2 regions of the Aliidongia sp. genome follow, and region 1 is predicted to be linked to the other one. Evidence: riboswitches for the same ligand, from Rfam matches in the RefSeq annotation. Region 1 holds a riboswitch; the other holds the start of a gene.

The links. A riboswitch is a leader RNA that binds a small molecule or an ion and turns the genes downstream of it on or off. The one in region 1 is predicted to bind S-adenosylmethionine.
Region 2: another riboswitch for S-adenosylmethionine. It lies ahead of VGV37_RS10185 (acyl-CoA dehydrogenase family protein); the one in region 1 lies ahead of metZ (O-succinylhomoserine sulfhydrylase).

Annotation. Positions count from the first base shown of each region.
Region 1 is NZ_DASZBY010000017.1:53,397-56,584, forward strand. It holds gene metZ (O-succinylhomoserine sulfhydrylase) at 138-1,322, opposite strand; SAM riboswitch at 1,375-1,450, opposite strand; gene VGV37_RS02840 (O-acetylhomoserine aminocarboxypropyltransferase/cysteine synthase family protein) at 1,746-3,035, shown strand; gene VGV37_RS02845 (sulfate ABC transporter substrate-binding protein) at 3,060-3,188, shown strand, end outside.
Region 2 is NZ_DASZBY010000058.1:13,090-16,277, reverse strand. It holds gene VGV37_RS10195 (ABC transporter permease) at 1-44, opposite strand, end outside; gene VGV37_RS10190 (ABC transporter substrate-binding protein) at 28-1,122, opposite strand; SAM riboswitch at 1,341-1,420, shown strand; gene VGV37_RS10185 (acyl-CoA dehydrogenase family protein) at 1,595-2,767, shown strand; gene VGV37_RS10180 (LLM class flavin-dependent oxidoreductase) at 2,783-3,188, shown strand, end outside.

The sequences.
Region 1 (3,188 bases):
TTCCGTCATGGCCGGGCTTGACCCGGCCATCCACGCGGATAGGGCGTGAACTCATCCGTCAAGTATCACTCAGGCGGCGAGGCGTGGATCCCCGGGTCGAGCCCGGGGATGACGGGTAGAGACCATAGCGAACGAAATCACGACGCCGCCCGTGCCGCATCGAGGGCGCGGTCGAGATCGCGGCCGAGGGCGGCTTCGCTTTCCAGCCCGATCGAGACGCGAACCAGGCCTTCGCCGATGCCGATGGCGCGCCGGTCGGCCTCGGGCAAGGCGCGGTGGGTCGTGGTCGCCGGATGGGTCGCCAGCGACTTCGCATCGCCGAGATTGTTCGAGATGTCGATGATCTCGAGCGCGTTCAGGAAGGCGAAGGCCGCGGCCTTGGAGCCGAGATCGAGCGAAACGAGCGTGCCGCCGGTCGTCATCTGGCGCCGCGCCAGCGCATGCTGCGGATGGCTTTCGAGGAACGGATAGAGCGTGCGCTTGGCGCCGCCATGGGCTTCGATCCGATGGGCGAGCTTCAGCGCGGTCTCGCTCTGGCGCTCGACACGCAGGGCCAGGGTCTCCAGACCCTTGACCAGGACCCAGGCGTTGAACGGGCTCAAGGACGGGCCGGTATGGCGCAGGAACGGCTGGAATTCGGTCTCCAGGAACGCCTTGTCGGCCAGGATGGCGCCGCCCATGCAGCGGCCCTGGCCATCGATGTGCTTGGTCGCCGAATAGACCACGATGTCCGCACCCAGACTGAACGGCCTCTGCACGATCGGGCTGGCCAACGCATTGTCGACCAGCAGCCGGGCGCCGCCGGCATGGGCGACGTCGGCAATCGCCTGCAGGTCGAGAAGCGCCAGGGTGGGGTTGGCCGGGGTTTCCAGGAACACGACCTTGGTGTTCGGGCGCATCGCGCTCGCCCAATCGGCCGGATCGGCGCTGTCGACGAAGCTGGTCTCGACGCCATAGCGCGGCAGCAGGTTGGCGATGATATAGAAGCAGGATCCAAACAGCACGCGGCTCGCCAGCACATGGTCGCCGGCCTTGACGCAGGCCAGCAGGCCGTTGAACACCGCCGCCATGCCGCTCGCCGTGGCATAGGCCATCTCGGCCCCGTCGAGGCCGGCCAGGCGTTGCTCGAACATATGGACGGTCGGATTGCCGTAGCGCGAATAGATGTAGCCGGGCTCTTCGCCCTTGAAGCGCGCTTCCGCCGCCTCGGCCGACTCATAGACGAAACCCGACGTCAGATAGATCGCCTCGGACGTCTCGCCGAAGGACGAGCGCGTCAGGCCGCCACGGACCAGTTGGGTTTCGAAGTCGAATTCTTCCACCGCGGGGATACTCCCGTTGCCATCGCGACCGGCCTTGGTGGAAGCGCCGCGCTGCCGCGGCTTTCCGACCTTTTAGCGATTTTTTACGTGGTCGCAAGCCGGCCGGCCCAAATTCCACGAGAACCCGCACCCTAGTCGCGGACGGTTTCCGACGCAAGCCCCGCTGAACGCGGCAGGATCCACATTTCAAGTGTGGGTCGAAATAAATTACACACGACCATATCGGAAAATGCATTTGACAGCAGCCGGCCGCCCCTTATCGTAGAGCCGTCAGCGCCGATTTGAGCTTGAGCTTGCGGGCGCTTTATAAGTACGGCTAAGCGTGGCGTTTCCCGCCTCGGATAGCTGCGGCGTTTTCCCTCAAGACCTTAGCAGGTTCGGATGGAAAGCCCGACCATCATGTCAGCACGAGGGAATTCAACAATGCCGAACTGGAAAAATCCCGAAACCCTGGCGCTCCATGCCGGCTATCGGCGCGATCTTGCGACCCACGCGGTCGCGGTGCCGATCTACCAGACCACTTCGTTCCAGTTTGACGATACGGCGCAGGCCAGCCGCCTGTTCGCGCTCGAAGAACTGGGCAACATCTACACGCGCATCATGAACCCGACGACCGCCGTGCTCGAAGAGCGGTTGGCGGCGCTCGAGGGGGGTGTCGCGGCGTTGGCGGTCGGCTCGGGCCAGGCCGCAGCCTTCATCGCGATCCAGAACCTCGCCCATGCCGGCGATAATTTCGTGACCTCAACCGACCTCTATGGCGGGACCTGGAACCTGTTCGCCAACACGTTCAAGACGCTGGGCATCGAGGCGCGCTTCGTCGACCCGGCCGATCCGGAGGCGTTCGTCCGGGCGACGGACGCCAAGACCCGGGCCTGGTTCGCCGAGACCCTGCCGAACCCCAGCCTGCGCGTCTTCCCGATCGGCGAGGTCGCAGCACTCGGCCGCAAGATCGGCGTGCCGCTGATCGTCGACAATACGGCGGCGCCGATCCTGGCCCGCCCATTCGATCACGGCGCCGCGATCGTGGTCCATTCGACCACGAAATACATCGGCGGCCACGGCACCTCGATCGGCGGCATCATCATCGACGGCGGCAATTTCGACTGGGCGGCCCATCCCGAACGCTTCCCCAGCCTGAACACGCCGGATCCGAGCTATCACGGTGCGGTCTGGACCGAAGCCGCGAAGCCGCTCGGCCCCGTCGCCTATATCTTGAAGGCGCGCGTCACCCTGCTGCGCGACATCGGCGCGGCGCTCAGCCCGTTCAACGCCTTCCAGTTCATCCAGGGGCTGGAAACCCTGCCATTGCGGATCAAGGCGCACGTCGCCAATGCCCGCTCGGTCGCAGACTATCTGGCGGAACACCCCAAGATCACCAAGGTGATCTATCCCGGCTTCGCGACCGGCGAGGACAAGCGCCGGGCCGACACCTACCTGAAGGGCGGACTGGGCGCGCTCGTCGGCTTCGAGCTGGCTGGCGGCAGCGAAGCGGGAAGACGCTTCATCGACAGCCTGGAGTTGTTCTATCATGTCGCCAACATCGGCGATGTGCGCAGCCTGGCGATCCATCCGGCCTCGACCACCCATGGGCAGCTGTCGCCGGAGGATCGCCTGAAGACGGGCGTCACCGAGGGTTATGTCCGCCTGGCCGTCGGGATCGAGCATATCGATGACATCCTGGCCGATCTCGCCCAGGCGCTCGAGCGCGCGTAACCGAAGGCCCGGAGGACTCCAGCCATGAAGCTTCACCTGACCGCCCTCGGCCTGCTCGGCGCGACCTTGCTGGCACTCTCGGCCCTGACCGCCCAGGCACGGGGCGAAACCACTCTGCTCAACGTCAGCTATGACCCGACACGGGAATTCTAT
Region 2 (3,188 bases), on a different contig from region 1:
ACGTGGGGCCGCCGGACGACCTGCGCGTCAGCTAGTGAGGACATCGGCATAGACCTTGTCTGCGAACTTGTCGGGATCGGTCCCCGGCTTGATCACCTCCACCCGCTTCAGCTCGTCGGTATAGGCGGCGATTTCCTGACGGAAGCTGCTGCCGATCGGGTGATGGTGATGAGTATGGCTCTGCAGCATCTGGCTGAGATCCTGGATGGAGGCGGTTGAGTATTTGGCGAAAATGCCGGCCGCCGCGTCCGGATTGTTCGCGACCCATTCCCCGGCTTCGAGCAGCGCCCGGGTCAGCGCGCCGGCCGCCGGACGGTCCTGGCGGATCAGGCTGCCGCGCACGCCCAGCACACAGCAGGAGCGTTCGTGATATTCGCCCGACAGATTGGTCGCGACCTCGACCAGATCGAAATTCTTGCGCAGCAGCCAGGTATTGGGATCGCCGTCGGCCAGCGCGTGGGCTTCGCCCTTCTGGATCGCCAGCGCCAGCAAATCGGCCGGATATTGCCGCCATTCGACGTCACGGGTCGGGTCGATCCCCTGCTTCTTCAGTACGATCGAGAAGAAGTTCTTGGCCGGGCTCGCCATGTCGGACACCGCGACGGTCTTGCCCTTCAGGCCGGCAAGATCGGTGATGCCGGTCTTTTTCGAGGTCAGCAGCCGGATGCAGCCGCCGTGGATGCCGCTGGTCAGCTTGACGTCGAAGCCCTGCTCGAGCGGCTTCAGCCAGCGCAGCGCCATGCCGACGCCGGCATCGGCCTTACCCGTCGCGATGGCTTCGAGCAACTGGTCGGTCGAGCCGCCGAAGTTGATCATCTCCACGGCCAAGCCGTGCTTGGCGAAGATTCCCTGGGCATCCGCAGCCGGGACCACGACGGTGCAGATCGCATTGGCGTTCCAGGTCAGCTTGAGCGGCTTCAAGGCACCGGTCGAGGCATCCGCGACTTGCTCGATGCCCGAACAGATCGGCGCGCGAGCGATCGGATCCGTCGCGGCGAAGACCCGGGAGCCCAGCAACCCCAGCGGACCCGCCAGGCCGACGGCACCGGCCGAGCGCAACAGCGCTCGTCGCGAGAGGGTCGCACCGTCTGTGGTGCCCGAGCTTTCTTCAATTTGCGACATGGTCCCAACCCCGTGGCAGATCGACGCCTTGCCAGCGTCGGCTCTACCGTTCGCGAAGGGCGGAGATGAGTCAATATATTGGATTTAATTCCTCTATGACGGATATTGGCGATACCAAGAAAGACCCGAAGCCAAGCCTCGAAAACGGCTTCATGAGCCGATAAACATGTCTGATATGCGCTTTTCCCATAATAGACATATAAATCTCGTGAATTAATCTAATCAACAGCGCCGATTTGAACAACCAGATTGCGGGCGCTTAACAAATGCGGCTAAAGCGGGGCGTGCTGCCCCGAACGACATCGGATCCCGCGGTCGAGATCCACGGCAGGAGCGCCCAATGACTATCAGGAACGGTTTCGCCAGCACCTGCCCACCCCTGGTCCAGCCCGCGCGCCGCTGTCGCCGCTGACGAGGTTCCGGACGCGCGTATCCGCACCAATCCAAAGACATCCCTTCCAAGGATCGCAAGATGAACAGTCTCTTGCTCCGACCCGCCGCGTCACTGGAAACGGCGGCCGCCCAGCGGTTCGCCGCGGCGACGACGTTGGCCCGCGACTTCGCGGTGGGGGCGGCCGGGCATGACCGCGAGGGCACGATCCCACGGGCGAACTTCCAAAAGCTGGCGGCGGCCGGCCTGTTGAGCCTGACTGTACCCGCCCGGCTGGGCGGTGCCGAGGCGGATCTGGGCGAGGTGACGCGGATCGTCGGCCGGATCGCCACCGGCGACGCGTCAACCGCGCTGATCCTGGGCATGCACTATCTTCACACCGCCACGGTATATCGCTCGACCCGTTGGCCGAAGCCCGTCGCCGACATGATCGGCCTCGCATCCGCCGCCGGCGAGGTCGCACTGATCAACGCCCTGCGCGTGGAGCCGGAGTTGGGATCGCCGGCCCGCGGCGGGTTGCCGGCGACCACCGCGCGGCGTACGGCCGACGGCTGGCTGCTGACCGGCCACAAGATCTACGCGACCGGCAGTTCCATCCTACGCTGGGGCCTGGTCTGGGCCCGGACCGACGGCGAGATCCCCCAGGTTGGGTTCTGGCTGGTGCCGTTGAACAGCCCCGGCGTGTGGATCGCAGAAACCTGGGACCATCTGGGCATGCGTGCGACCGGCAGCCACGAGATCGTGCTGACCGACGTTCTGGTGCCGGCGCACCATGCGGTCGACCTGCGCCGGCCCGCGCAATGGGCACAGCCGGATCCGGTCGGGCTCGCCTGGAACACCCTGGTGATCGCGGCACTCTACAATGGGGTGGCCGAGGCGGCTAAGGACTGGCTGGCCGGCTACCTGAACGCCCGGGTGCCCAGCAATCTCGGCGCATCGCTCGCCACCCTGCCGCGCATCCAGGAGACGGTCGGCGACATCGATCGCCTGCTGCGGATCAACCGCCGGCTGATCGAAAGCGCCAGCGCCGAACCCACGGCGCTCGGCCTGATCGAACCGGGCCAGATCAAGGTCACCGTGACCGACAACGCCGTCCGCGTGGTCGAACGCGCCATGGAGCTTGCCGGCAATCCCGGCCTCAGCCGAGCGAACCCGCTCGAACGCCATCATCGCGACGTGTTGTGCAGCCGGATCCACACGCCGCAGAGCGACAGCGTCCTCGTTGCTGCCGGCCGCGCGGCCCTCGGCCTTTGACTGGAGGAAATTCCCATGACCGTCGAATTCATCGGAATGATCGCGACCCGAAAGGCATCCGAAATTCACGCGGCGACGGGCCCGACGATCGATCGCGACTATGTCCGCCAATTCGCCCAGGCCCATGAGGCCGCGGGCTTCGACCGAGTGCTGGTCGCCTATCATTCGACCGGACCCGACGCATTCCTGGTGACGTCCTATGCCGCGGCGGTGACGGGGCGGATCGGCTTCATGCTGGCCCACCGGCCGGGCTTCGTCGAACCGACCCTGGCCGCCCGCAAGCTGGCCACCCTGGACCAGTTCAGTAGCGGCCGGCTTGCAGTCCATATCATTTCCGGCGGAGACGATGCCGAGCAGCGCCGCGACGGGGATTTCCTCGGCCATGACGAACGCTATGCTCGGACCGACGAGTATCTGGACG